Regions from separate parts of the Geobacillus sp. FSL K6-3411 genome, predicted to be linked through region 1. Evidence: riboswitches for the same ligand, from Rfam matches in the RefSeq annotation. Region 1 holds a riboswitch; each other region holds the start of a gene.
The links. A riboswitch is a leader RNA that binds a small molecule or an ion and turns the genes downstream of it on or off. The one in region 1 is predicted to bind S-adenosylmethionine.
Positions count from the first base shown of each region.

Region 2: it holds a riboswitch for S-adenosylmethionine, as region 1 does, so the genes downstream of both, NSQ22_RS04565 (methionine biosynthesis PLP-dependent protein) here and NSQ22_RS07085 (hypothetical protein) in region 1, are expected to answer to the same signal.
Region 3: it holds a riboswitch for S-adenosylmethionine, as region 1 does, so the genes downstream of both, NSQ22_RS03925 (bifunctional homocysteine S-methyltransferase/methylenetetrahydrofolate reductase) here and NSQ22_RS07085 (hypothetical protein) in region 1, are expected to answer to the same signal.

Region 1 covers NZ_CP150187.1:1,385,931-1,396,157, reverse strand. The annotation lists gene hutU (urocanate hydratase) at 1-1,434, opposite strand, end outside; gene NSQ22_RS07110 (helix-turn-helix domain-containing protein) at 1,603-3,078, opposite strand; gene hutG (formimidoylglutamase) at 3,083-4,051, opposite strand; gene NSQ22_RS07100 (PaaI family thioesterase) at 4,195-4,611, shown strand; gene NSQ22_RS07095 (PaaI family thioesterase) at 4,795-5,277, opposite strand; gene NSQ22_RS07090 (hypothetical protein) at 5,347-5,541, opposite strand; gene NSQ22_RS07085 (hypothetical protein) at 5,920-6,255, opposite strand; SAM riboswitch class I at 6,328-6,432, opposite strand; gene glpK (glycerol kinase GlpK) at 6,787-8,280, opposite strand; gene NSQ22_RS07075 (MIP/aquaporin family protein) at 8,347-9,171, opposite strand; gene NSQ22_RS07070 (sporulation protein) at 9,374-9,775, opposite strand; gene NSQ22_RS07065 (hypothetical protein) at 9,974-10,225, opposite strand.
Region 2 covers NZ_CP150187.1:886,898-897,124, reverse strand. The annotation lists tRNA gene NSQ22_RS04600 (tRNA-Val) at 1-72, opposite strand, end outside; gene NSQ22_RS04595 (polysaccharide pyruvyl transferase family protein) at 201-1,256, opposite strand; gene NSQ22_RS04590 (glycosyltransferase family 4 protein) at 1,253-2,371, opposite strand; gene NSQ22_RS04585 (glycosyltransferase family 2 protein) at 2,377-3,075, opposite strand; gene NSQ22_RS04580 (hypothetical protein) at 3,341-3,772, shown strand; gene NSQ22_RS04575 (hypothetical protein) at 3,789-3,998, shown strand; gene metC (cystathionine beta-lyase) at 4,101-5,279, opposite strand; gene NSQ22_RS04565 (methionine biosynthesis PLP-dependent protein) at 5,283-6,386, opposite strand; SAM riboswitch class I at 6,578-6,688, opposite strand; gene NSQ22_RS04560 (alpha/beta hydrolase-fold protein) at 6,879-7,607, shown strand; gene NSQ22_RS04555 (YjcG family protein) at 7,645-8,166, shown strand; gene NSQ22_RS04550 (GNAT family N-acetyltransferase) at 8,166-8,600, shown strand; gene NSQ22_RS04545 (stage VI sporulation protein F) at 8,635-8,892, opposite strand; gene NSQ22_RS04540 (YjcZ family sporulation protein) at 9,017-9,151, opposite strand; gene NSQ22_RS04535 (hypothetical protein) at 9,229-9,465, opposite strand; gene NSQ22_RS04530 (thioredoxin family protein) at 9,590-9,910, shown strand; gene NSQ22_RS04525 (hypothetical protein) at 10,036-10,206, opposite strand; gene NSQ22_RS04520 (DUF421 domain-containing protein) at 10,226-10,227, opposite strand, start outside.
Region 3 covers NZ_CP150187.1:769,557-779,783, reverse strand. The annotation lists gene NSQ22_RS03945 (ABC transporter substrate-binding protein) at 1-74, opposite strand, end outside; gene NSQ22_RS03940 (ABC transporter permease) at 75-878, opposite strand; gene NSQ22_RS03935 (ABC transporter permease) at 875-1,681, opposite strand; gene NSQ22_RS03930 (ABC transporter ATP-binding protein) at 1,651-2,742, opposite strand; SAM riboswitch class I at 3,363-3,464, shown strand; gene NSQ22_RS03925 (bifunctional homocysteine S-methyltransferase/methylenetetrahydrofolate reductase) at 3,537-5,387, shown strand; gene metH (methionine synthase) at 5,380-8,790, shown strand; gene NSQ22_RS03915 (SDR family oxidoreductase) at 9,130-9,993, shown strand.

The DNA.
Region 1 (10,227 bases):
CGCACCGCCGACCGCATTCAATAACGCGTTTAAAATCGGCCAGTCGGCAATGGCGTCACTTCCATCTTTCATTCCTTCCGTTTCTCGGTTCGGCGAGGCGACAGATCCCGAATCTAAATGATCGCGTCCGATGACGATCGGCGCCTTCAATTCGCCGCGAGCGACCATGTCGTTAATGATTTTCCCGAACTTCGCCCGTTCGCCGTAGCCGAGCCAGCAAATGCGCGCCGGCAGCCCTTGAAACTTGATTTGTTTTTGCGCCATGCGAATCCAATGGCAAAGGCGTTCATTATCGCTGAATTCGCGCAAAATGACTTCATCCGTCTTATAAATGTCTTCCGGGTCGCCGGAGAGCGCCACCCAACGGAACGGGCCTTTTCCTTCGCAAAAGAGCGGGCGGATGTAAGCTGGCACAAACCCCGGGAAGGAGAAGGCATCCTCGACTCCTTCGTCTTTCGCCACTTGACGAATGTTGTTACCGTAATCAAACGTCACTGCCCCTTGTTTTTGCATCACAAGCATCGCCCTTACGTGCTCAGCGATCGATTGTTTGGCACGAGCAACATACTGCTTCGGATCGCGCACCCGCAGCTCGGCGGCTTCCTCGAGTGTCAAACGAGCAGGAATATAGCCATTTAACGGATCATGAGCGGACGTTTGATCGGTCAAAACGTCAGGAATAAAGCCTATGTCAACGAGCTGCGGCAGCACTTCGGCCGCATTGCCGACAAGACCGATCGACAGCGCTTTTTTCTCTTCTTTCGCTTGTTTTGCCATTTGAAGCGCGACGTCTAGGCTGTCAGTCATCGTGTCAAGATATTTCGTGTCAAGACGGCGCTGGATGCGAGCCGGGTCGACTTCGATAGCAATACAGACGCCGCCGTTCATCGTCACTGCCAACGGCTGCGCCCCACCCATGCCGCCAAGGCCAGCCGTGACCGTGATCGTTCCCGCCAGTGTGCCGCCAAAGTGCTGGCGCGCCACTTCGGCGAACGTTTCGTACGTCCCTTGAACGATGCCTTGGCTTCCGATGTAAATCCAGCTGCCGGCCGTCATTTGCCCGTACATGATCAATCCTTTTTTGTCGAGTTCATGGAAATGGTCCCACGTCGCCCATGCCGGCACGAGGTTAGAGTTGGCGATGAGCACGCGCGGCGCGTTCGGATGGGTGCGAAACACCGCGACCGGCTTCCCCGATTGAATGAGCAATGTCTCATCGTTTTCTAAACGAAGAAGAGTGTCCACAATCGCCTCATAACATTCCCAGTTGCGCGCCGCTTTACCGATGCCGCCGTAGACGATCAATTCATCCGGCCGCTCGGCGACATCCGGATGCAAGTTGTTGTTTAACATGCGGAGCGCTGCTTCCTGAATCCACCCTTTCGCTTGCCGCGTTGTTCCTGAAAGCGCTTGAACCGTCCGTTTGTTTCCCATCGTCATCCCCCTCTTTTTCCTCTTTGCTTTTTATTATGAAGGAAGCCAAGAGGAGGGAGATAGATGCTCTTCTTTTAAAGTTGATCCGTTTTTTTAGAAATTTCATATTTCTTTATACCACATCCGTCCATTTCTTTTGATATATGTTCATTTCTTTCGAAAAACTGTCTACTGCGGTGATGACCGATGGAGCCGTTGTTCATCACGGTAGGCGGTCGGCGTCCGGTTCAGTTCGGCTTTAAAGACGCGCGTCAAATAATGAGCTGTCCGAAACCCAGTCTGTTCGGCGATTTCTTTCACAGACAAGTCGGTTTGTCGAAGCAACCGCTTTGCCTCCTCGAGTCGCCGTTTCGTCAGCCATTGGCGAAACGTCACACCGCGCTTTGTCGACAACAAATGGCTGAAATACGCAGGGCTGCGTCCGGCTGCTGCCGCGGTCCGCTCCAGCGTGAGCGACGGATCGCGAAAATGCGTTTCCATATAGCGAAGCCCCCGTTCGATGGCGTCGACACGCGCACCTTCCTCAGCCCTCCTCGCTTCGTGGAGCAGCCGGTATAAAAACAAAATCAATTCTTGGACGATACGATACAGCACAGGATTGTACAAAATGTCTTGAAATAGACGCATGTACTCACATTCCATCGTGCCGTGGTCAAGACGGTATGTTTTCATGAATCGCCGGATTTGCGCCAAGATACTCGTCAGCCGCGTGCGTACCATCTCTGGGCTCGGAAACGGCGGCGTCCAATGGGAAAATTCATTCTGCAACCATCGTTTGACCGCCTCGTGGTCAAACTGCTCAAGCATTTCAACCCATTGTCGTTGCTCTTCCGGCGTCAAAAACGGATCCAACTCACGCCACTGTTCATATTCAGGCGCTGGAGCAATCACTTGCTGGTAGCCGATAAAAAATGTCGTCTCGAGCAGCCGGCGGGCAGCTTGATAGCGCATACGCACCGATTGCTGACCATCCGGTGGCATGATGACCACCGCCAACGGTTCATGATGTTCCTCCTCCCAATCGCGCATCATCTTCCATGCTTCTTCCTTTCCATTGCCCGGCAGCTCGGGAAAAAGGCACACCGCCATATGAGTCAACGGTAATACGCGCGCACGCCGGCGAAACGGATAGCTCGTTAAAAAGCGAACCACCTCAGCAGATAGGGAAGGCTGTTCCGCTTGCACCAGCCATACATGGAAGGAGACATCAGCAAAGTCCTCGTAAAATAACGGGCGATAATCGTCAAAATGGGCATCAAGACGGGGGCGTTCACCGCCAGCGGAAAGCGAAGCCGCCGTTCTCAACGCTTGTTTCAGTTTGGCGGGCTCAAGCGGCTTCACAAGCAAATCGACGCATTGTAAATCGATGGCTTGTTTTGCCCGCGCGAATGTCGCCTCGGCGGTCACCGCAATCACCCGCTGGCAAAACAAACGGATGCAAGACGTCGCTTTCCCCCATTGTTCATACGGAATCATATCTAATTCGACATACAATAGCTCCGGCGCCTCCCGCTCTAGAAGCGCCCTCATCTCCTCCACCGTGGCCGCCGTGTACACTTGCTCAATCGGCAGTGAATACGCAGACACAAGCCAGCGGATCGCCTCCCGTTCGTTGTGATCCCGTTCGGCAATGACCAATTTCATCTTCTCACCGCCTCGGTTGCAAACGTCGAAAATGAAGAAGCGCTTCCATGCAGAAGGCGGCGGCTAACGCCACTGTTTTTCCGCCTTCATCAACGAGCGGATTGACTTCGCAAAGATCCACACTGATTGTTTTTGGGTGGGAAACGATTCGGCGAATGAGCGCACGTGCCAATGATGGAGAGAGTCCAAACGGCGACGGCGCGCTCACTCCTGGCGCTGCAGCCGCACTGATCGCGTCCATGCAAATGGTCAATATTATGCTGTCATGCCTCAAGGCAAATTGTTCAATTCGTTCATAAGCCGCCTCGATCGCTCCCGCCGTTAGCTGTTCTTCGAGTATGTATTCGCATCCGTACCTCTCCGCGTCCGCAAACAGCGCTGCCGTGTTCCCAAGCCGCTGAATCCCTAAGCAGCAATACCCCACCTGTTTATCTTCATCTAATATTTGTCGAAACATCGTCCCTGACGTCGGCCCGTTGTCGTACGGACGCAAATCGAAATGAGCGTCAATATTGATGATGCCCAATCGAGCGTTCGGCCCAAGCGCTGCACGGACGCCCAAGTAATGGCCATACGCCGTCTCATGGCCGCCGCCGATCACCACCGGCGCCACCCCGCTCTGCAACAGGCGGGCGATGGCTTTTCCGAGTTCGGCCTGGCTTTGTTCGAGACGTCCGTCAGCACAAACGATATCGCCTGCATCGTAGATCGACGCTCCTGATGGAAGATGCCATGGCAACCGCGCCAACGCTGCTTTCACGGCGGCTGGCGCCTCTTTCGCTCCTTGGCGTCCTTGATTGTGGCGCACTCCTTCGTCGCACACAAATCCAATAAAAGCCGCTGCTTGTTCCAACGGCGTTAATGGCCCCGATAAATCTAATAGGCGAATGCGCTGATGGAGACGAAACGCCCGTTCATCGCTCACACTGTCCACCCGCCCCGTCCAGCAGCTCGCCTCTGGTGGTTGGTACATCCACTCTTCCTCCTTTCGGTTTTCCTCGATTGGACTTTTTCGCTTTCTCTTTTCCATTCTCCTTCCTCCCAACGAGAAAAGAGGAAATCGTCGCTGTTTGGCGAATACAACCACCATGATTCATAACAGAAAGGGTGTTAGAGATGAAGCAATTGACGAACTTGCACGAGGTGATCACTGGTCAAAGCGCGCCGCCGCCATGCGACGTAACACTTGGCGTTCACTTGACGGAAGCTCGGGACGGCTATGCGAAAGGTGTATGGACGGTAAGCGAATCATTGCTTAACGGCAATGGGGTGATCATGGGCGGATTTGTCGGAGCGGCGGCAGACATTATGATGGCTTATGCGGTGACGACCTTGCTTCGCGATGATCAACTCCATGCGTCAATCAACTTGCAAACGACATTTCATCGTCCGATGGAAGCCGGAGAAGCAGAAATCGAGGCACAAGTGGAAAAATTCGGCCGGACTATCGCCTATGTGACCGCCACCGTACGGCAAAACGGCAAAGAGGTAGCAAGCGCTACGTCATCGGTGCTGATTATGGACAAACGATGAAAGAACAATGTCTACTAAACGTTCTTGGACGCTAGAAGGTTGATAATATACAACAACGTGATTTCTCCAATAGAGAAACTAAACGCGAAAGCAACATTGCCGTCCTTAGTCGAACTCCAGCTGCAAAGCGCCGAAGAAAGCGCTGTCAAAAAACGGCGGCTCTCCGGCGCTTTTCGCTGTCTGTTAAGGACGGACAAATGTTTTTGGCATGACGACAGCTACGACTTGTCCGCGGGCACACAATTCGCCGTTCGCAAACACTTCGGCGTCGACTTGCCATTTTTTCGGATGAATTTCCGTCACCGTGCCGATGGCCACAAGCGGCACACCGTGCGGCGTCGGTTTGAGAAAATCGACATGCAGTGAAGCGGTGACAAAGCGCGGCGGCGCTTCCCCACTGCCCGGCTCATGGCCATTTTTCCGGTGCAACGCAAGCGCTGCTGAGCCGGTGCCGTGGCAGTCGATCAGCGAGGCGATCAGTCCACCGTACACAAATCCAGGGATGGCCGTATGTTCTGGGCGCGGAGTGTATACGGTTACCGTCTTGTCTCCCTGCCATCCAGTGCGGAAATGGTGGCCATGTTCATTCAGTCGGCCACAGCCATAGCACCAAGCAAATTCATCCGGATAGTCATCTTGAATGGCGTGAACGATCGTTTCTTCCACTAAATCTCCTCCCCTCTTTTTCTAGTATATCATCGGATCGAAAAGACCACGACCCCCAAAGAGCTCTTTTTACATCAACGTCCCTTTCCGTCCACACCGCCCTTCGTTTAATAACCCGAACGCGCGTTGCAAACAAGGAGTTGACCCCTCACCGGGAATCGTTCCTGATTCAGCCCAACTCCCCCCTGTATAAAACAAAGCTGATAAACTCATGCCACCGATCGGCATGCGGTCGAGACAAGAAAATGGAAGGGCGTTAGCCATGCCCTAACGCCCAAAGATCGATGGCAACAGGCGGCCCAGACGATGAGGATTCTTGCTTTCTTTCGGCTCGTCATCTCTTCCTCGGACAAACGGAACCACCAACCGACACGAGCCTCTCTTTCTTTTGCTCAATGCCTTGCCTTATGCGAAGTGATGTCATTTCCCTTCAGCGGGCAAATTTGTGTTGTATCCTTTCAATCAGCTCGCCGATAACCGACTCGTCAAGTTGTAAAAACGTTCATTTCGGCGTCTCAGGCGTCTCGTTTGTATGTATCTTAACCGTTCCAGACCGACGGCGTTTTGATAACATGCTTTTGGTGCTGCGATACTTGGATGATGGCATATGCCCATTTTTTTGCGGTCATTCGTTGTTCTTCTTTAGGACTCAATGGAAAACACTGCTCGCAAATACGGTGTCATTCGCGTAGGCAAAATTTCTTTTTTTCCTAGCTCCATCCATATATAGCGGTCAAGGGCATACGGATCTTCCGCTTTCCATTCATCCACCTCAGCGTTCGTTAGCAAGATAGAAAATATCGTTCCTTGTGCTTCCCCATACAAATGGACATACCCGTCCTCACGGTCGACATGCACGACCGCCTGTGAATCAAACTGAATGAGTTCCGCCCGCACGCAACGCATAACGTGAACCGCAAACGCCGCAGCCGGCAAATGTGCCGCCATGCAAGCGCGGATCGAAAATCGTTCCGCCATTGTTTCTTCCTCACCTCCCATCCATCAAAAAACCCCTTTCGCCTCGGAATGATGCGAAAAGGGGTGGAACCGTTCTTATCATCCAAAGCGAACTCGCTTTGCGGGTTTTAGCACCTTGCCAGCGGCAGGTTGCTGTGGGGTCATCAAGCCCGTTCTCTCGCCCACTCTTGATAAGACATATGCAATTTACTCTTATATTACCATGGGGAAACAAAAGTGCAAACTTTTTGTTTCTTCTGCCTATTTTAGTTACTTTGAGGCGCTGGCTGCTTGATGTTGCAACGCAAGCGAGATGATAGGTTGTTTTGGTTTTTGCCAGCTGTTGCTTTTTTATGGTTGTTGAATATTTAGCACATAGTTTTATAAAATAAGATAGCGGTTGTCTTTCTCTTTTCCAGACGGGTTGCGAACAAGTAAAGGCTTGTCAGGGCGTGCGCTGACATCCCTGCCCTTCGCTACCATCAGCTTTGCTCCTGTTTTGAACCACCAAAAAACGGACACCCTCAGCCAAGGGTATCCGTTTTCTTCCCGTTATTTAAACATCATCGCCGCCCGCACTGCTTTTTTCCAGCCTTCATAGAGTGCCGTTCGCTTATCGTCAGTCATCTGCGGCTCAAAGCGGCGCTCAAGCTGCCACTGGGCAGCAATATCTTCACGACTGCCCCAATAGCCGACCGCCAGCCCAGCTAAGTACGCCGCTCCAAGCGCGGTCGTCTCGCTAATCATCGGCCGCTCGACCGGCACAGCGAGCAAATCGCTTTGAAACTGCATGAGCAAGTTGTTTTTCACCGCTCCTCCGTCGACGCGCAATGTCGTCAGCGGCAAGCCGGCATCCGCTTCCATAGCGGCGAGCACGTCCCTTGTCTGGTAGGCGAGCGATTCCAATGTCGCACGGATGAAATGTTCTTTCGTCGTGCCACGTGTGAGGCCAAACACCGCTCCACGCACCTCGCTGTCCCAATACGGCGTGCCGAGACCGACGAACGCCGGGACAACGTACACCCCGTCCGTTGACTCGACTTTTTCGGCGTACGTTTCGCTGTCAGCCGCCGTTTTGATCATCCGCAAGCCGTCGCGCAGCCATTGAATGGCCGAACCGGCGACGAAGATGCTGCCTTCAAGCGCATATTCGACTTTGCCATCGATGCCCCAAGCAATTGTTGTCAACAGCCCGTGTTTTGACTGCACCGCTTTTTCTCCGGTGTTCATGAGCATAAAGCAGCCGGTGCCGTATGTATTCTTCGCCATCCCTTCAGCAAAGCACGCCTGTCCGAACAAGGCTGCCTGCTGGTCACCCGCCGCCCCAGCGATCGGCACTTCCACGCCGAAGAAATGATGCGGAACGGTTTTCGCATATACTTCCGAGGACGGCCGCACCTCAGGGAGCATCGCCTTTGGCACGTTTAAAATTGCAAGCAACTCATCGTCCCATTCAAGCGTATGAATGTTAAACATCAATGTACGCGACGCATTCGAGTAATCAGTCACATGAGCGCGGCCGCCGGACAGCTTCCAAATAAGCCACGTGTCGATCGTGCCAAACAGCAGCTCGCCGCGCTCCGCCCGTTCACGCGCTCCGTCGACATGATCTAAAATCCATTTCACTTTCGTTCCCGAAAAATAAGCGTCAATGAGCAGCCCCGTTTTTTCGCGAAACAGCGGATCATACCCTTTCGCTTTCAACTCGTCGCAAATATCAGCCGTTTGCCGCGATTGCCAAACGATGGCGTTGTAAATCGGATTGCCGCTCTCTTTTTCCCAGACAACGGTCGTTTCCCGCTGGTTCGTAATGCCGATCGCCGCCACTTGTTCCGGCTTCACTTGCGCCTCAGACAAGACACTGGCAATGACCGCAAGCACCGAGCCCCAAATTTCGTTCGCATTATGCTCAACCCAGCCGGGCTGTGGGAAATATTGCGTAAATTCTTTTTGCGCCATATGAACAATTTCTCCACCACGGTTGAACAAAATGGCGCGCGAGCTTGTTGTGCCTTGGTCAATCGCTAAAATATATTGATCTGTCATGAACATTCTCCTCTCCTACTTGATTTTTTCAGCTCAATGACACCGCCGCAAACACCGGGCCTCCTATCAAACTGAACGGCGATCCGCTACCGCCGAGCCCGCCCCTTTTCCTTTCATCATGCCAGCTCCAGCCAGCACCGCCGCCGCGGCAATGAGCACGCCCCATAGCGCCGCACTTGTCTTTCCTAAAAACAACGCTTTATATACTAGACTGCCAAGCGCACCGCCAAGCAGCGGCCCGATAATCGGCACCCAGGCGTACGACCAATTTGATGGTCCTTTTCCCGGGATCGGCAACAAAAAGTGGGCGAGGCGCGGTCCGAAATCACGTGCCGGGTTGATGGCATACCCGGTCGTACCGCCGAGCGACAAGCCGATGGCGATAATGAGAAAGCCGACAATAAACGGGTTGAGGCCATCGGCGAATCGGTTGGCACCAATGGCTAAAATCCCTAGGACGAGCACAAACGTACCGATCATTTCGCTCAGCAAGTTAGCAGACACATTCGGCACGGCCGGACTAGTAGCAAATACACCGAGCTTAATACTAGGATCATCTGTTTCTTTCCAATGCGGCCAATAGTGGAGATAAACAACAGCCGCCCCAATCATCGCCCCAAGTACCTGAGCAATGACATACATCAGTACATCGTCCCATGGGAAGTCGCCGCTTATGGCCAACGCCACGGTTAAGGCCGGATTGAGATGAGCGCCGCTATATTGGCCGACGGCATACGCTGCGATCGCGACTGCTAGCCCCCACCCCATCGTAATCACGATCCAACCGGAATTCGCGGCATACGATTTCTTTAAGTTCACGCCGGCGCACACCCCGGATCCGAAAATGATGAGCAGCGCCGTTCCGACGAGTTCTCCTAAAAATGGTGACATTTGGTCTCTTCCCCCTTTTCATTCGTGATTTCCTCTGCCATTTCCTGCTTCAGTGCTCCTTCCGGAAGGTTGCACGTTGGGCAAAAAAACAAAGACCCACACACTTCCCCTATTCAAAGGAAACATGTGTGGGTCTCCGTTTCTCCGCCACAAAATGATTAACTTGTCTTTAGGATAGCGCAAGTTTGTAAGCGTTGTCAACCTATTTTTTCGGTAAAATTTGCACGTAGTCGAAGTCGAGCGTATCGACCGCATCCTCGATATCGAGGCGGGTGATGAACCGGTATGATCGGCCTGGACGCGACATCGGCAACGTCTCTGGGATCGTGTAAGCAAACGGGATTTCCTTTTTCTCCCCCGGCTTGATCGCAAACGCTCCAGCCGCCGGGATGACAGCTACGACCGCATCGCGCTCCTTGCCGTTTTCAATCGTTTTTTGTACAAGCTCAACATCGAGCCGCTCGATCGTCTGCTCGACCGTTCCACCATAAATATGAACGACCCCTTGAATCGTTTCACCCTGTCGCCATAACGATTTATTTAAAATCAAGTCGACACGCGCCGACCCGACCCCGACCTTTGACATCATTTTACGCAGCAACACTAATTGTCACCTCTTTAGTCTGTCACTCTTGTCATTCCAATATACGAAAAACAGCCGCCGCCCGTTTCAACCAAAGCCAAAAAATAAACAGACGATTGCCTGCACGGCAAAAGTCTGTCTCGGGATGAAACAGACGAATGCATTTTTTGTTACCGCTTACACCAGAGATTACCGCATTCGCCTTCTCTTGTCAATCAGTTATTCGTATACATTTTCATTTTCAATAATGTAGTCGATCCGGATGACCGGGACATCCTGCTGCTCGACTTCCGCGACGATCAGACCGACGCGATCATTATAGATGCAAAACGTGTCCTGTCCTTTACGAAACGCCGATTCGCCATACGAAAGAACCATGTGGTAAATTTTATTGTTGCTGAAATAGCGGCGGCTGACTCGGTTGCCCAGCCGGACAATCACTTCTTGACCCGCGATTTTTCCGCGGTACATCC
Region 2 (10,227 bases), 500 kb from region 1:
GATTCCGACTGGGCTCGAACCAGCGACCTCCACCCTGTCAAGGTGGCGCTCTCCCAGCTGAGCTACGGAATCATATTTTGTTGTTCGCTATCGAACACATTTTTAATTATATAGACGAGCATACAGGTTGTCAACAACTTTTTTTAAAAAATCGATGTTCATGATGAAAAAAGGTAATGAAAAGGGGAAGGCGCCTTCCCCTAAACAAATAATCCGTGTTGGAACGGTTCGAGCAAGAGCGGAGTGTATTGGCGGCGGGCGGCTTCGTATTGCTCAATGATGCGGCTGCGCTGTTCTTCGGCGAGGGCCACTGTTTTGACCAATTCCGTGTCAAGCTGCGGGCTAGCGGTGGAAATGACATACTGTTCGAAGCCGAGCGAGGCGGCGAAATCGAAGACTTTAAACCGGTAGCCGAGCATGACGGCCGGAACGCGAGCAGCAAGGGACAACAAGTTGGCATGGAGCTTAAAGTTGACGGTGGCTGTCAATGGGCGGAGCCGCTCGATGAGCTGTTGTTCGTTGTATAACGTGCGGTCGAAGGTGACGCGCTCCGGGCAATTGATTTTCTTGTACAGCCGCTCGCAGGCGGAGCGATCGCTCGGCCAGACGATGTACAAGTAAATCCGGTAACCAGCGTCAATCCACGTTTTGGCGGCGCGGACGAGTGCGTCTTCGACGAGCGCTTCGTTTTGCCCGAACAAGCGGTTATACGTCGTCCCCCAGTTAATGCCGATTGTTTTTTCTGTCTTTGGCTGCTCAGCGGGCATAGCGGGTGATAGAAGCAGTCCGGGATCGCCGATGACACGGACGTTTGGAGGACAAGCGTCTAACGTGTCCAAGGCCGCTTTGCTGAGCGGGCCACGGATGCCCGCGAAGGCGGCCGAGGCAAGGACCGTGCGAAAGAGTTCGGCGTCTTTGGCGGAAAAATGATGGTTGAGTGCTGGCTTGGCACCCGCGCGCAAGGCGTCCGTTTCCATCGGGCCGATCCAGTCGATGCCGGTTCCCCATATCCAGATTGGTTTTCCTGCTTCGTGCGCTTGACGCAAAACGGCCATATAGCCCGGAAGCAAGAGCGAACCGCCGCCGAGGACGATGGCGTCATAAGGGCTCGTGTCTTTCCAATTGACCTTAGGCGTTGACGGAACGATCTGAACGCCTGGGGCGTACTGGCGAGCCGAGGCGGTGAAGACGTTCCATAACAGTTCATCACCGATGTTTTGAAATCCAAGCCAACCGATATACAGCACTTTTTTCATTGTTTCGCTTCCCCTTTCAGCAATGATTCATAGACGTTAAGCACTTGATCCACACACGTTTGAATATTGAACTGGCGCATGACCCACTCCCGCCCGGCCTGGCCGAGCTGTTCGAGATATAAGGGGGATCGAAGAAGGTGTTTCATGTCTTGGGAAAGGATGTAGCGGCTGCAGTCTTGACGTGAGCCATGATCGCCGAAGTAGCATTCCCATGCGTCCTTATAGGAGTTTGGTTCGACGAGGCCGAAGTAGCCGTGGTTGCCGGCGGCAAGCACCGGTTTGCCGCATGCCATTGCTTCTAAGGCGACTCTCCCAGTGCCGACGACAAGATCGGCAAGCGAATAGTATGGCGCCATGTCCCCTTGTTCACCAACAAGATGAATAAACGTCGCGCGACACGTTTGGTGGATGAGACGGGTAAGGTTCTCGGCGTCGGAAAAGCGCGGACCGTCTCCGACAACAACGACGTACAAGTTCGGAAACAGCGGTTTGAGATCTTTGCACGCTTTTAACACCATAAAGCAAATGCGCGCTTTTGCCCAGGCGAGCCGGCTACTGTAGACGATGACAAGGGCATCGTCTGGGATGCCGAGCGCCTGCCGTCCCTGACGGCCAAGCGGTGCGAACTCGTTCGTGTCAATGCCGTTCGGAATGAGAAACCGCTTCACGATCATCGGGCGGATATGGCGCTCGACAGGTGGGCTGACAGCGATAGCAGCTGACGCTAAGCGGAGCATCGTTTCCAATTCGGAAAGTGGATAGTATGTGCCATGAGCGGTAAAGACAACCGGGACGCCGCAACGGTTCGCTGCAAGGGCAGTGAGGATGCCGGATGGGGTTTGATGGGTGTGAACGATCGAGATGTTTTCCTTCTTTATCACCGCCTCAAGCTGCTCAATGATCTGTTCTTTTCGCTGCTCGTCAATGTTGATCACCGTTGGAAAATCAATGAAGTAAAGCGGACAGCCAACTGCCTCGAAGCGGGAAGCGAGCGCCCCATTTCGGGCGGCGACAGCGATGTGAATACCGCGGGCTGCCATTTCTTTTGCCAAACTTAAGGCGTGTGTTTCTGTTCCTCCGAAATCAAGGCCGTCTAGCACCATCAATACACGCATCATCCTCAACCTCTTTTCCCGTAAAATTGACGCGAGCGTTGCTTCGGATGGCTGCGGTAATAATAAAGGATATCAGGCAAGTTATCGATTTCGAGCTTCGCGTTTAAAAACTTGACGATAAACTCATAGTCTTCCGCACCTCGAATGCGTCTTGTCGGCCCGCCGAGCCGGTCGAATACTTCACCGCGGAACATAATCGTTCCGTGGCAAACGCAATGTTTGCCTTGGGCGTATACACGGCGGATGTTGTCGCTTCCGTACGCCAGCCAGTTAGCGGGGGTTTGGCGCTCAAAATGGCCGTCGGGAAAGAAAGCGTATTTGGTGCCGACTAAGGCGATGTTTGGGTGCTCGCGCAAAAAGGAAAGCTGTTTTTCCAACCGCTCAGGGTGGGAAATATCGTCGGCATCATGAACAGCAATGTACTCTCCGATGCTTGAAAAATAGCCGACCGTTACCGCCCCGGCAAAGCCAATGTTGCGGGGTAGCTTAATATACATGATCGAAAAAAATGGCGAATGTTGTTCCATCCATTGTTTTACCGTTTCTTCGCTTTGATCCGTGGAACCATCATCGACAATAATGACCTCAAACTGTTGGTATGTTTGCCTAGCAAGCCCGTCAAGACAATCTTGAATGTAACGGGAAGCATTATAGCATGGAATGACGACGCTAATAAAATCGCTTTTTCGCTTTGATTCCATCATCAATCCCCTCTTCTACTATCCAGTTTTCTTCTTATACTATATATCCAGTTTTCTTCTTAGCGGTGAGAGGCGATCGTTGATTTGTAAAAAAATAGGATAATATTACTTTCCCCTCTACCATCTTTCCTAACAAAATTCGACCTTTCCCCCATACCTGCCACTAAAAAAATCGTTCTTTTTTCCGTGGATACGTACCCGTGTCGAATAAGAGCACGGTGCATATACGTAGTTAACGTATCGAAATCACAGGAAGGAGGAAAACACATTGAGCTCTAAACATTTACACCATGCGTCAAAAGAGATGAAAAAAATCCGTACATGGCTTGAAAAACTAGATTTGGACGATTCGACATTGGAACAGATCCATTCTTTGTTACAAGAGCGCAAAGGTGATGTGGAACAAATTTTGAAAAGAATGCGTGGTGAGGGACAAGAACAGCGTGCTCTTTTAGCAGATGAAAGGGAGTTGTTGCAGAAGATTTGTGACGCGCTGCATACCGGTACATCGTTAATAGGCGATATTCGCGATGAACTTAACGACTTGATCGGTGAAACGGTAGAAATTACGGTCAATTTCGGGCTCGTGACCGGCACCGTCAGGGCAGTCCGAATCGATTATGTTGTGCTTGAAGATGCGCTCGGCCGTTTCGTCTACCTTCCGTTTACCAACATTCAAGCCGTCGCCCTATTAGACTGAAAGGAGGGAGGAAACGATGAACTTTTCGCTCCTATTGATACTGCAGCTCCGCCGCTTGATCGGCGAGACGCTCCAAGTCGCAACCGATAACAACTTGTTTGAAGGAAAATTGACTGCTGTTGGGAATGGAATTATTCAACTGCAAGCCGAAGCAGGTGAATATGAGCAGGAAACACGAACGGTCTTGATTCAACTTTCGGCCATTAACTTTGTTCGCGAGTTGTAACAACAAAGAGTATAAGGTATGCATCCGCCGAAACCTCACATACCTTATCAAACAATGAAAAACGGCTATGCTGTTACAGCATAGCCATTTTTTTACTTTCTTTCATCGCGCCGGAATCGACGAGCGCTCGTTGACAAATGATAGCGCCTGCTCAAAATCGGCGATCAAATCGTTGAGATCCTCAAGCCCGACGCTCAACCGCAACAGTCCGTCGGTAATGCCGCGTCGCAGCCGCTCGTCTTTCGGCATGGCGGCATGTGACATTTTCGCTGGATACGATAAAATCGATTCAACAGCGCCAAGACTGACGGCGAACACCGGTAAGCGAACGTTTCGGACGAACGTCCGGGCCGCTTCTTCATCCGCCAGGCGGAACGACAGCACAGCGCCGAACCCAGCCGCTTGATTGCGCTGGATCGCATGGCCCGGGTGGTGGGACAATCCTGGATAGTACACTTCCTCTACTTTGGGATGGCGCGTCAAATAGGCAGCAAGGGCGGCCGCTGATTCAGACGACTGTTTCAGCCGGACATGGAGTGTTTTTACACCGCGCAGCACAAGCCAAGCATCTTGGACGCCAAGGACAGCGCCAAAGGCGTTTTGCAATTTGTATAGCTGTTTGCCGAGCTCCTCGTCTTTTACGACCGCCAACCCGGCAACGACGTCGCTATGGCCGGCTAAAAACTTCGTCGCACTATGAAGCACAACATCGACGCCGAGATCCAACGGCCGCTGCAACGCTGGGGTCATGAACGTATTGTCCAGAAAAGTTAAACAGCCATGCGCTTTCGCCAACTTGACGACACCGCGAATGTCGGTCACTTTTAAGAGCGGATTGGACGGCGTTTCCATATAAATGACCTTTGTGTTCGGCCGGATGTTTTCCGCCACTGCTTCAAGGTCCGTCATGTCAACGAACGTATATTCGATACCAAAGCGATTAAGCACCTCGGTAATCATCCGGTATGTGCCGCCGTAGACATCTTCCGTCACGAGCACATGGTCACCCTTTGACAGGAGCAAAAATGCTGTGGAAATGGCAGCCATGCCAGAAGCAAATGCAAACCCGCGCACACCGCCTTCCAATGCGGCAATCGTTTCTTCAAGCGCCTCGCGCGTCGGATTGCCGGAGCGGCTGTAGTCGTATTTGCCGAATGAGTCGAAATCGAACTGATGGAACGTGGATGCATGCTGGATCGGCACGCTCACCGCCCCTGTATGTCGATCGACTTTCCATTTGTTATGGAGCAATTTCGTCGAAAACGACCATTCCCGTTCCATCGCTCACACCTCTTTCATGTTTTTCAATGCCTGCGCTAAATCAGCGATCAAATCGTCGGCATGCTCGATACCGACCGAGAAACGGAGCAGACGGTTGCAAACACCGTTTTGGATGCGGATTTCTTCCGGAATATCAGCGTGCGTCTGCGTCGCCGGATACGTGATAAAGCTTTCGACCCCGCCTAGGCTTTCCGCGAACGTAATGAGACGCAAACATCGCAAAAAACCGTTCACCCATTTTTCATCGGCAATCCGGAACGACAACATTCCCCCTCTTCCCGGGTATAGCACATCAGTGACCTCTTCGTGTTCACGCAAAAAGGAGCAGATGCGCTTGGCGTTTTCTTCATGCTGGCGCATCCGCAGCGCCAACGTTTTCATCCCGCGAATCAACAGCCATGAATCAAACGGCGACAAAACGGCGCCGATGGCGTTATGGTACTCCGCCAAGCGCTGACAGAGCTCTTCGCCCTTAGCAACAACTAGACCAGCTAAGACGTCGTTATGGCCGCCTAAATATTTCGTGGCGCTATGGATGACAATATCAGCCCCTTGTTCGATCGGGCGTTGAAGCACTGGCGTATAAAACGTGTTGTCAACGATCAGTAAAAGCCCATACCGCCTAGCGAGCTCTGAGACGGCGCGGATATCGGTCTCATGCATAAGCGGGTTTGTTGGAGTTTCCAAAAAGATCGCTTTCGTCCGTTCCGTGATTTTTTCTTCCACGGCATCCAAATCAGCAAAATCAACGTAATGAAATCCGAGGCCGTATTTACGCCAGCCGCGCTCAAACAGTCGGTACGTGCCGCCGTAAAGGTCGGCCGATACGAGAAACTCGTCTCCGCTCTCAAACAAGGCGAGCACTGTCTGAATGGCGGCCATGCCGGAACTGAACGCATAGCCTTGGTCACCACCTTCAAGCCTCGCGATCGCCTCTTCGACGATTTTGCGCGTCGGATTGCCGGTGCGGATGTAGTCAAACCCGGTGGACTCTCCAATGCCGGCATGGCGGTAGGCGGTGGAAAAATAAACCGGCGGGTTGACCGTCCCCGTCACCGTTTCGCTCCGATTGCCAATTTGTGCCAACAATGTCTCCAGTTTCTTCATCTCATCTCTCTCCTTCTGCCGAAAAATTCCCTTCCGACGGATAGGGTGTCTGAAGCGTACCGCTGCTTGTCTCGGCAGCCAAGCACCTCGTTTTCGGATCGACTCACAAGTCAGCGGATCAATCACCCAAAAAAAGAAAATAAAAAAAGTCTTCTAAGAAGAAGACTTTTCCATATCCATGGTCACGCTTCTTCTTATCTGCCGAATTGAATACTCAATTCGCTGGATTTAGCACCTGGCCGATTTCCGGCTGGTTGCTGAAGCTTCACAGGGCCAGTTCCCTCCGCTTCTCTTGATAAGAATAGGACGTATATTCAATTTTGTTAATTTATAAAAAAATGTAACGCATTCCGGCCGTTTTTGCAAGTCATTTTTTTTTTGACATTGGCAATGTTCGGCAAATTGATGAAAAATTCGAGCCCTTCATTAACATCTTTTCGCCCAAATATGTTACAATAACAGGTGAACTTACCGTTTTCATGGAGGATGGTCATGGCAATCGCAGCAGGAATAATGCGTGATTATGCGCTTTACAGCGGAGAACTTCAAGAGAAAATCGAACTACTTGTTTATTTGCCAAGCAATTTTTCTCCGCTTCACAAATATTCTTTACTAATCGCTCAAGACGGCAAAGATTATTTTATGTATGGAAAAGTGAAACGCGTCATCGAAACGCTCATGGAGGAAGGAACGATCGACCGGACGATCGTCGTCGGCATCCCATATCGGAATGTGAACGACCGCTACGAGAAATATCACCCAGCGGGGCAAAAACACGAAGCGTACATTCGTTTTTTAGCTCATGAACTCGTTCCGTTTTTGGACCATGAGCTACCGACCTATCAAATGGGCAAAGGCCGGGCGCTGATCGGCGATTCGCTCGGTGGAACGATCTCGTTGCTAGCTGGATTGTTGTATCCGCATACATTTGGAAACATCGCCATGCAGTCCCCTTATATCGATGACTCAGTGCTGGCGCGTATCCGCGCATTCCGTGATCCGTCACTTCTTTCGATTTACCATTCCGTCGGCACGGAAGAAACAGCCGTGAAAACAACGGACGGCCATGTGCGCGACTTTATTACACCAAATCGGATGGCGCGAGACTTGTTTATGGAAAAACAATTCGCCTATACGTACCATGAGTTTGCCGGCGGTCATGCGTGGACGTATTGGCAGCCTGACTTACCGAGAGCTGTATCCGCTATTTTGTCGCTGTAAACAATAGAAAAACAACCATCTAAGGAGGGAAATCGGGATGAAGTACGGCATTGTATTATTTCCATCAAAATGCATTCAAGATTTTGCCAACTCTTACCGAAAACGGTATGACAGCCATTACGCTCTTATTCCGCCGCACATCACGTTAAAATATCCGTTTGAAGCGAATGAGGGGCAATTGAAAGAGATGACGAAAGAATTGCACCGTATCGCAGCGGAAACTCCTCCAATCCCCATCAAAGTGACAAAATTCAGCTCGTTTTACCCGACGAGCAACATCATTTATTTGAAAGTGGAGCAAAACGACGTGCTTAAGCACCTCCATGAACAGCTGCACAGTGGCCTGTTCGCCGGCAAGCCAGAATTTGCATTCGTGCCGCACATTACGATCGGCCGTGATTTACCGGGGGCGGAATACGCCGATGTCTACAGCCAAGTGAAGCTGCAACACGTACATTTTGAAGAGACGATCGACCGCTTCCATCTCCTTTACCAGCTCGAAAACGGATCATGGACCGTGTATGACACATTTGTCGTTGGAGGAAAGGAAACGGTATAATGAACATCGCCATTGGAACAACAAAAGATCGCTCCTTGTACGAGGACGCTTTGCACGTCCGCCGGCTCGTATTTATCGAGGAACAAGACGTGCCGGAAGAGGACGAAATCGATGCGTTCGAGCAAGAATCGTCCCATCTTGTTTTATATGATGGCGAAAAACCGGTCGCGGCCGGCCGACTGCGCTTCATCGACGAAGGGGTTGGCAAAATTGAGCGCATTTGCGTTTTGCCGTCCTACCGCGGCCGCGGCGTTGGACAAATGGTGATGGCGGCCATTGAACAGCTCGCGAAAACAAAAGGGGCGAAAAAAGTGAAGCTGAACGCCCAAACTCACGCCGAACCGTTTTACAAAAAACTCGGCTATGAGGTGATATCCGACGTGTTTATGGACGCCGGCATTCCGCACGTCACAATGGTGAAATCGCTTGAATAATAAGGGAGCTTGCATCTGCACAGCTCCCTTTTGCTTATTTTTTATTGTTCAGCATATTGGCGATCGTATTAAAGTCAATTTGTTTGCCGCTATGGACGATCGTTTTGACGATTTGGTCTTCAAGTTCTTTCGGCACTCTCCGATTAGCGATTTGAGCAACCCGCTTCACTACTTGGCGCACTGTTTTTTCATCGCTGAAATTGGCGTTTTGCAGCGAGTTGGCAAGCTCAAAAATATCTTTCATATTGACGCCTGTTTTCTTTTCAATGTTTTTAAAAAATTGCTGATCCATCTTCCCGCCTCCTTCTCCCTGTATATCGTATGATGCCTCTACAAGAAGGTGCATCAAATGAGGAAAGAAAAATACGAGCCGCTCCGCAGCACCGAAACGACCCGTATCGGATTCGTTTTTTCCATTAGCCGACAAATGCAGCGCCGACAATGATCAACAAGATGAACAAGACGACAATCAACACAAAGCCACCGCCATAGCCATAGCCGCCATAGCCGTAGCCACCATAACCGTAGCCTCCATAGCCGCAGAAGCCCATCCTCGTGCACCTCCTTCTTCGTTTACTGTATTGTATTCATCGGCTCGAGGTAGCGTATGGGCGCACGCGCCATTTTGTCATCCAAATAAGCGGAACAGCATAGCAAACTCCTTTTCCTTTTTCGCAAACCATTGTTCAATGTAATTTAGGTTGCCTTGTACGCTTTGTAAAAACCCATTGTTTAGTTTTTCGATTTCTTGCAGCTGTTTATTGAAATCGTTCCCCCACTGTTCAAACAGACGGATGAATTGTTCGTGTCCTTCTTTCCTTGATGCCACCCATGCTTCCAGCGCCTTTTCCAGCTCTTTGCTCACACCTTTCCCCCCTTTCTTTCTGTTGTATGCAAGACGGGGGGCCGAATGTGAAGGCGTTCCTGTTCTTTTTTACCGCACCATATGGTAAAGTAAAGGATGACAACATGAAATGGAGGGAACACGCATGAAAGCCATTGAAACGAACGATCAGTTCACAGCGGCTATTTCTGGCAGCAAACCAGCTGTCATCAAATTTTACACCACTTGGTGCCCTGATTGTGTACGCTTGAACATGTTCATCGATGACATCATTCGTGATTACGATCAATATGATTGGTTTGAGATTAACCGCGACCAATTCCCGGAGCTTGGCGAGAAATATCAAGTGCTCGGCATCCCGAGCTTGCTTGTGTTCCAAAACGGGGAAAAAATCGCCCATCTGCATAGCGCCAACGCGAAAACCCCCGAAGAGGTGCGCGCCTTTTTGCAATCATTGCCCGCTTGATCGCCCTTTCCTGCATCATGAAAAACAAGGCGCTGCAACCATTTTCGGGCCATTGTTTTGGCGTATACGCAGCAATGAGAAAGGTGTCCCGTACATTTGGGACACCTTTCTCGATCACACAACACTTAATATTCGATCTCTTCGTAATCTTTCGGTTGGTGGGTCAGCCTGCCACCATCGAACATAAATTGAATCGAAATTTCTTCGTCGGTCGTTCGCGCTCGTTCAGGGCGGCCATCTGCTTTAAGCTGAATTTGAATTTCCTCATCCGTTGTTTTTGTCCGTTTATTCTCCATGATCTGATCCTCCTCAATATT
Region 3 (10,227 bases), 620 kb from region 1:
AGCTGCTGGGTCATGAACATGAGGGCGAACGCGGCGATGAATATAGCAGCAAATCCTTGAACAAGCCGTTTCACCTACTTCCGCCCCCCTATCCCATACATTCTCCCGCCTTTTTGGCTGAGCACGTAATAGCCGACGACAAGCAACATCGTAAACAAAAACAGCAATGTCGACAGCGCATTGATTGATAAGGAAATGCCTTGGCGCGCCCGTGAATAAATTTCTACCGATAACGTCGAGAAGCCGTTTCCGGTGACAAAAAATGTCACGGCAAAATCATCAAGCGAATAGGTGAGCGCCATAAAAAATCCGGCCCATATGCTCGGCGTCAAAAACGGAAGTACAACGCCCGACAGCACTTGCCACGGCCCTGCTCCCAAATCGCGCGCCGCATCGATTAACGTCGGACTCATTTCCTCGAGTTTTGGCAACACCATCAATACGACAATTGGCACGCTAAAGGCGATATGGGACAACAGCACGGACGTAAACCCCAGCTTAATGCCAGCCAGCGTAAACAGCAATAAAAACGAAGCACCGATAATGACATCCGGACTGACAATCAGCACGTTGTTGAGGGCGAGAAGGGTATGTTTCGTCCGTTGCCGCTTGACATAATAAATGGCCAATGCCCCGATGACGCCCAAAATCGTCGCGACTGCCGCTGACAACAAAGCGACGACAATCGTATTGAGCACGATGATCAACAATCGATCATCTGACAATACCTCGCGATACCATTCCAACGTGAATGATTGAAAATCGTGCATTGTCCCGCCGCTGTTGAACGAATAATACATCAAGTACCCAATCGGCGTGTACATAATAGCAAACACAACCAGCAAATATAAGCGCCCCCACCGATGTGTACGTTTCATCGACTTCCCTCTTTCCTTCCGCTTCCTGTCAAGAAGACAATGATCGCCATCGCGATCATTAACACAACGGCAATCGTTGCCCCCATCCCCCAATCTTGGGTGACGAGAAAATGCTGTTCAATGGCGGTACCAAGCGTAATGACGCGATTGCCCGCAACAAGACGCGTAATCATAAACAACGACAACGCGGGGATAAACACCGCTTGGCAGCCGGCTTTCACCCCGCCAAGCGTCAGCGGGAAAACGACACGGCGAAACGTTGTCCACGCCGAAGCGCCCAAATCGCGGGCAGCATCAATCAAGGTCGGCGGCAATTCTTCTAACGCATTAAAAATTGGCAGCACCATAAACGGAATAAAAATATACACCGAGACGAACACAAAGCTGAAATCAGTAAACAACAGCTGCCGCGCTCCGATGCCGATCGCTTGCAAGAAGGCGTTGGCCAACCCGTACGTGCCGAACAATCCTAAAAACGCATATACTTTCAACAACAAATTCACCCACATCGGCAAAATGAGCAACAACAGCCATAGCTGTTTATGCTTTGTTTTTGTCAACCAATAGGCAGTTGGATAACCGATCAATAATGATACAAGGGTAATTAAAAATGCGTACCAGAATGAATAAGCCATCATTTTCAAATAAATGGGCGTCAGCACTTTTTCATAATTGGCTATCGTCCACTGCCCATCGATATCCAAAAACGATTCATACACTAAAAACACGATCGGTGCGATAACAAACAAAACAAGCCATACGACGTAGGGGATCAAATACCAGTTCCGCCATGCCCGTTCCATTCTACGTCTCCTTTCTCCCTCTCGACTTGCATGACATGAATCGCCTCTGGTTCAAACCGGAGACCGACCGTTTCCCCCACTTCTGCTCTTCTTGTCGAATGAACAAGCCATTCGTTGCCGTTTTCATCGTAGCCGCAAATTTCATAATGAACACCGCGAAAGAGCAGCGAATCGACACGAATGACGATCTGACCATCTTTCGGCGCCACAAGTTCCAAATCTTCCGGTCGGATGACAACGTCGACCGGTTCATTAGGCGCAAAACCATGATCAACACAAACGAAACGCTGTCCGGCAAACTCGACAAGAAAATCTTCGATCATGCGCCCCGATAAAATGTTCGATTCCCCAATAAAATCGGCGACAAACCGATTGACTGGTTCATCGTAAATCTCTTTTGGTGTACCGAACTGCTGGATTTTCCCTTTATTCAAAACGAATATATAATCCGACATAGCCAATGCTTCCTCTTGATCATGCGTGACGAACACAAACGTGATTCCCAATCGGCGCTGCAGCTCCCGCAACTCGTACTGCATTTCCGTGCGCAGCTTCAAATCCAAGGCCGATAGCGGCTCATCCAAAAGCAGCACTTCCGGCTCATTCACGATCGCCCGCGCAATCGCAACGCGCTGACGTTGGCCGCCGGACATTTCTTGAATGCGCCGGCGCTCATACCCTTCCAAGTTGACAAACCGGAGCGCTTCACTCACCTTTTGGCGAATGTCGGCTTCTTTCATCTTTTTTATGCGCAAGCCAAAGGCGACATTTTCAAATACGTCCAAATGCGGAAACAAAGCATAATCTTGAAACACTGTATTGACTTGCCGCTTGTTTGGTGGGACGTCATTCATCGGCTTCCCATGGAAATAAACGGTGCCATCAGTTGGCTCAATAAACCCGGCAATCAGCCGCAAAATCGTCGTCTTCCCGCATCCCGACGGCCCAAGTAATGTATAAAACTTTCCTCTCTCCATCTCAAAACTAACATCATCCAATACCGCTGTCCCATCATATTCTTTTGTCACATGGTCAAAGCGGATGATTTCTTGTCTGCTCACCTTTGCACCCCCTACCCTTTCCATTTCCATCATTCCTAATTAGAACATATGAATGACAAAAGGGCAATGGAAAAATCATGACGGGCATTAGTAAAAATCAATAAGGGAGAACAAAAGCAACAGAACCCCCCCCTCAACTTGGAATGACGGGCTTCCCATGGTTCATATCGCCTTGAAAGCTTTGCGATTTCAACTAGCAAACTCCTCATCCCACTCTTCACCGATATTCCCGCCTTGCCAAGCAGAAAGAAGATTGATTCCGATGCCTGCACATCAATAAAGTCAAACATGATACCCCTCAACGCTAAGGCGACTGCGACAGAGAGCAACAGAAAATGAACAACCACTCCTAAGTGCTTTCGCCGAAGGAAGACAACTGTCAAAATAGCATTCAACATGACGAGCGAAAAAACAAAGATTCAGCGATCCTGCACTTCTTCCATAGACAGATGTTCATACATGTTAGCAACACCTTTCATTACGATGATCCTCCTCCAAACTCCCCTTCCCTTCGCCTCATTTTTTTCAATTTTCCCTCTTTACTGTATTGAACAATTTCAGAAAATGCGCTAAATTATAGAGTAATAGTCAGAACATTGCCCAACAACTTCATACAAACATTCTTATCAAGAGAGGGGGAGGGACTGGCCCGGTGAACCCTCAGCAACCTGGCCGCGGCCAAGGTGCTAAATCCAGACAGGCGGAAGCCTGGAAGATAAGAAGAAGCGAATGACAAGTCTTCTTCTTAGAAGGCTTTTTTCTTTTTATTTACGGAGAAACGGGGGGATCGGAACGTGGGATTGCTTGATGAGTTAAAACAACGCGTGCTGATCGCTGACGGGGCGATGGGGACGCTTCTATATTCCCATGGTATTGACCGTTGTTTTGAAGAATTGAATCTATCAAAACCAGAAGAAATCGTCCATATTCACGAGGCATATATCGCGGCGGGCGCTGATGTCATCCAGACGAATACATACGGCGCCAACTATGTAAAACTCGCCCGCTACGGCCTTGAGGACGAGGTGCCGTCCATCAACCGGGCGGCGGTGCGGCTCGCCAAGCAAGCGGCGAACGGGCGGACGCACGTACTCGGAACAATCGGCGGACTGCGCACATTGAACAAAAGCGCTGTGCCGCTTGAGGAAGTGAAGCGGACGTTCCGCGAGCAGCTGTTTGTCTTGCTTGCTGAGGGCGTGGACGGCGTGCTGCTTGAGACGTATTACGATTTAGAAGAGTTAGAGACGGTGCTCACCATCGCCCGCAAAGAGACAACCTTACCGATCATCGCCCACGTATCGCTTCATGAAGTTGGCGTCTTGCAAGACGGCACGCCGCTCGCTGATGCCCTCGCACGCTTAGAAGCGCTTGGCGCCGATGTTGTCGGGCTGAACTGTCGGCTCGGGCCTTACCATATGCTTCAGTCGCTGGAAGAAGTACCGCTGCCAACGCGCGCCTTTTTATCGGCGTACCCGAACGCGAGCCTCCCCGACTACCGCGACGGTCGGCTCGTCTATGAGACAAATGCCGAATATTTCGAGGAAACGGCTAAAGCGTTTCGTGACCAAGGGGTGCGCTTAATCGGCGGGTGCTGCGGCACGACGCCAAAACATATTGAAGCGATGGCTCGGGCGCTTCAAGACCGGAAACCCGTGACGAAAAAAACGGTAAAACGGCGTGCCGTGTCAGTATCAGTGCAAGCCGACAACCCGTCGGCAGTAACGCCGCTTTCAGAATTAGCCCGCACGCGCCGCTCGGTGATCGTTGAGCTCGACCCGCCAAAACAATTAGGTATTGACAAGTTTCTCGTCGGAGCCAAAGCGCTCCATGATGCCGGCATTGATGCACTAACGCTCGCTGACAACTCGCTCGCCACGCCGCGCATCAGCAACGTCGCGGTCGGCTCAATCGTGAAAGAACAACTCGGCGTCCGTCCACTCATCCATATTACGTGCCGTGACCGCAACTTGATCGGCTTGCAGTCGCATTTAATGGGGTTGCATACGCTCGGCATTACCGATGTGCTCGCTATTACCGGCGACCCATCGAAAATCGGTGACTTTCCTGGAGCAACATCGGTGTATGATTTATCATCATTCGACTTAATCCGCTTAATCAGCCAGTTTAACGAAGGACTGTCGTACTCCGGCAAACCGCTCGGGCAAAAAACGAACTTCTCAATCGGCGCAGCGTTCAATCCGAACGTCCGCCATTTAGATAAAGCCGTTGAACGCATGGAGAAAAAAATTCAATGCGGCGCTCATTATTTCTTGACCCAACCTGTTTATTCAGAAGAGAAAATCGTTGAGGTGTACGAAGCGACGAAGCATCTTCACACACCGATCTACATCGGCATTATGCCGCTTGTGAGCGCGCGCAACGCCGACTTTTTGCATCATGAAGTGCCGGGCATTACGCTTTCCGATGAGATTCGCGCCCGCATGGCGGCGTGCGGCAACGACCCAGTCGAGGCAACGCGCGAAGGAATTGCCATCGCCAAAGCGCTTATTGACGCTGCATTCGACTTGTTTAACGGCATTTATTTAATTACGCCGTTTTTGCGTTATGACATGACGGTTGAGCTCATCCGCTACATTCACGAAAAAGAAGCGGCCGCCAAAGAAAGGAAGGTTGTTCATGGCTAACATCACCTTAGAACAGCAACTACAGCGAAAAATTCTTGTCATCGACGGCGCCATGGGGACGATGATCCAAAGCGCCAACCTATCAGCATCTGATTTTGGCGGCGAGGCGTACGAAGGGTGCAACGAATATTTGACCCTCACCGCCCCGCATGTCATCCGCCATATTCATGAAGCGTACTTGGAAGCTGGCGCCGACATAATCGAAACGAACACGTTCGGGGCGACACGCATCGTGCTTGACGAATACGGCCTTGGGCATTTAGCGCTCGAACTGAACATCGAGGCCGCGAAACTGGCGAAACAAGCGGCCGAATTGTTCTCGACGCCGGACTGGCCGCGTTTTGTCGCCGGCTCGATGGGACCGACGACAAAGACGTTATCAGTGACGGGCGGAGCGACGTTTGACGAACTTGTTACCGCCTATGAAGAACAGGCACGCGGACTATTGTTAGGCGGTGTCGACCTTCTACTTTTGGAAACGTGCCAAGATACACTGAACGTCAAAGCGGGATTCATCGGCATTTCCAAAGCGTTTGAAGCCGTCGGCCGCCGCGTACCGCTTATGATTTCTGGAACGATTGAACCGATGGGCACGACGCTTGCCGGGCAGGCGATCGATTCGTTTTTCATCTCCATCCGCCATATGAATCCGATCGCTGTCGGCTTAAACTGCGCGACCGGTCCGGAATTTATGACCGACCATTTGCGCACGCTCGCCACGCTCGCCGACACAGCGGTCAGCTGCTATCCAAATGCTGGTCTGCCGGACGAAGAAGGGCATTACCATGAAACGCCGGACATGTTGGCAGAGAAAATTCGCCGTTTTGCTGAAAAAGGCTGGATCAACATTGTCGGCGGTTGTTGCGGCACGACACCGGACCATATTCGCGCCATTGCCGAAGCGGTGCGCGATCTTCCGCCGCGAGTCATCCCGTCTTCGTTTGACATACACGCTGTCTCCGGCATCGAGGCGCTCATGTACGATGAAACGATGCGCCCGCTCTTTGTCGGCGAACGGACGAACGTCATCGGCTCGCGCAAATTTAAGCGTCTCATCGCCGAAGGCAAGTACGAAGAGGCGGCAGAAATCGCCCGCGCCCAAGTAAAAAACGGTGCTCATGTCATCGACATTTGCCTTGCCGACCCAGACCGCGACGAACGGTACGATATGGAACAATTCGTCCGCCACGTGATCAAAAAAGTGAAAGTGCCGCTTGTCATCGACTCGACCGATGAGCGCGTCATCGAGTGCGCTCTCACCTATTCGCAAGGGAAAGCGATCATCAACTCGATCAACCTCGAAGACGGCGAAGAGCGGTTTGCGAAAATCGCACCGCTGCTTCACCAATACGGCGCTGCCGTTGTCGTCGGGACGATCGATGAACAAGGGATGGCCATCACCGCCGAACGAAAGCTTGAGATCGCCTTGCGCTCGTATGACTTGCTCGTGAACCGCTACGGCGTTCCGGCGCAAGACATCATTTTCGACCCGCTTGTTTTTCCAGTCGGCACCGGTGATGAGCAGTACATCGGTGCAGCAAAAGAAACGATCGAAGGCATCCGTCTCATTAAAGAGCGGCTGCCTGACTGTTTAACGATGCTCGGCATCAGCAACGTCTCGTTCGGCTTGCCGCCAGCCGGGCGCGAAGTGCTAAACTCTGTCTTTTTATACCATTGCACACAAGCTGGTTTGGATTATGCCATCGTCAACACCGAGAAGCTTGAGCGATTCGCCTCGATTCCAGAAAACGAAGTGCGGATGGCCGAGGCGCTCCTGTTTGACACAAGTGACGAAACGTTAAATGCATTTATCGAATTTTACCGAAGCAAAATCACAACCGCCAAACCGGTAGAGACGAACTTGAGCTTGGAAGAGCGACTCGCCCGCTACGTCATCGAGGGATCGAAAGACGGGCTTATTCCTGATTTGGAACAAGCACTTGAAACGTACTCCGACCCGCTGTCGATCATCAACGGCCCGCTCATGGCCGGCATGGACGAAGTCGGACGGTTGTTCAACAACAACCAGCTCATCGTCGCCGAAGTCCTACAAAGTGCGGAAGTGATGAAAGCGGCTGTCGCCTTTTTAGAACCATATATGGAAAAGAAAGAAGGAAGCACAAAAGGAAAAGTGCTGCTTGCCACTGTCAAAGGTGATGTGCATGACATCGGTAAAAACTTAGTCGACATTATTTTAAGCAACAATGGCTACGAGGTGGTCGATCTTGGCATTAAAGTCGCCCCGCAGCAACTGATCGAGGCGGCGCGCCAACACGAGCCAGACATTATCGGGCTATCAGGCTTGCTTGTCAAATCCGCCCAACAGATGGTCGTTACCGCCCAAGATTTGCGTCAAGCCGGCATTTCGACCCCGATTTTAGTCGGCGGCGCCGCTTTGACGCGCAAGTTTACAGAAAACAAAATCGCGCCGGAATATGATGGCATCGTCTTGTACGCGAAAGACGCCATGGACGGGCTTGCCCTTGCCAACCAAATCCAACAAGGTACGATCGATTATATGAAAAAAGAAAGGGTAGAGAACGAACCGGCACGGGCGGTTGGTGCCGCCACAGCTGTCAAATCCAACGTCTCGACCGATGTCCCGGTCTATATCCCAGCCGACCTCGACCGCCACGTGCTGCGTGATGTACCGCTTGGGCACGTGTTGCCGTACGTCAACTGGCAAATGGTGCTCGGCCATCATCTCGGTTTGAAAGGAAAAGTGAAGCGGCTGTTAGAAGAAAAAGACGAAAAAGCGCTCGCCTTAAAAGCAGTTGTCGATGAATTGCTCGCTGAAGTGCAGGAGCGCGGCTGGATTCAGCCCGCAGGCGTCTATCGCTTTTTCCCGGCACAAAGCGACGGTAACCGCGTTTATATTTACGATCCTGTCGACCGGCAAACCGTGCTTGAGACGTTTGACTTCCCGCGCCAGCCGCGGGCGCCGTTCCTTTGTCTTGCCGATTATTTGAAATCAAAAGAAAGTGGGGAAATCGACTATGTCGGCTTCTTTGCTGTCACCGCCGGGGGCGGCATCCGTGAACTCGCCCAGCGCTGGAAAGACGAAGGCGAATTTTTGAAAAGCCATGCCATCCAAGCATTGGCGCTCGAGATCGCCGAAGGGTTCGCTGAACGCATCCACCAAATTATGCGCGACCGTTGGGGCTTCCCGGATGACCCGGACTTCACGATGGAAGAGCGCTTCGCCGCCAAATACCAAGGCCAGCGCTACTCGTTCGGCTATCCGGCCTGCCCGAACTTGGAAGATCAAGAAAAACTGTTCCGTCTCCTTCACCCGGAAGATATCGGTATCCGTCTGACTGACGGCTATATGATGGAGCCGGAAGCATCTGTCTCAGCAATTGTCTTCGCCCATCCGGAAGCAAGGTATTTCAATGTGTTATAAACAGAAAACGAGCTGGCTGAATCGGCCGGCTCGTTTTCCTATTTTTACGACAAACAGATCATCGGACAATGGACTCAATCATCTTTATAATTGTTATAATCATGAATAAGTGTTTTATCACCAACTGCCATTCATCTCCCCCTGATTTCTGGCCTACGCCCTGTACGAAATTGAAGAGGGAGTCTTCTGTCGGAAAATGATAAACCATCGATTGAAGAAATCGCGATATGAAGTGAAACGCGGGCGGAAAACTACCGGCTCCTTCATCGTCTCTGTGCACATATTTCCCCTCCTCCGTTCCATACTAACGATGACAATACATGCCAAGGAGGAGAACATATGGTCACAAAGCAACAAACGACGCTGCCTCCGCAGCACCAGACACGCCAACCGGGTCTGCAAAGTGAAATGAACCCGCAGCCAGTCACCATCAAAGACACTTATCGAGGAAGCGGCAGGCTCGAAAATAAAGTCGCTATCATCAGTGGCGGTGACAGCGGCATCGGTCGGGCGGTCGCGGTTCATTTCGCTAAAGAAGGTGCCGATGTGGCGATCGTTTATTTAAACGAACATAAGGACGCCGAGGAAACGAAACGGCTCGTCGAACAGGAAGGAAGACGGTGTCTAGCCATTGCGGGAGACATCGGGGACGAAGCCTTTTGCAAAGAAGCGGTGAAACAGACCGTCGAGACATTCGGCAAGCTTGACATCGTCGTCAACAACGCGGCCGAACAGCACCCGCAGCCGAACTTGCTTAACATCACCGCCGCACAGTTAGAGAAAACGTTCCGCACGAACGTGTTCGGCTACTTTTTCTTAACGAAAGCGGCGCTCCCGCACTTGAAAAACGGGAGCACCATTATTAACACTGCTTCAGTTACCGCTTATGAAGGAAACGAGCAACTCATCGACTACTCGGCAACGAAAGGGGCAATCGTTGCTTTTACCCGTTCGCTCGCCAAAGCGCTCGTCGGCCAAGGCATCCGTGTCAACGGTGTCGCCCCAGGCCCCATTTGGACGCCGCTCATCCCATCGACATTCAAAAGCGAACAAGTCGCCACGTTCGGCGCCAACACCCCGATGAAACGGCCAGGCCAGCCGAGTGAAGTCGCCCCGTGCTACGTCTTTTTGGCGAGCGATGAATCGTCGTACATGATTGGGCAAATCCTTCACGTTGACGGAGGCAAATTCATTAGCGGCTGATGACAACGGCTTCCGTGAAATTGGCGGCCACTGTTCCAACACCTTTTCATAAAATTACGTTATCTTTTCTTACAAAAAAGTGGAATGATATGTAAAGAACCATTACGATAACATTATGATGTTCCTCTCCTTCGTTTCGAAGGTGCCCCTCTTCTCTTTGCCCGTCTCCATCACCAAAGAGACGGGCCGCTTTGTTTTCATATGGCTCAAAAAAATGATGTGGTCATTTGTTTT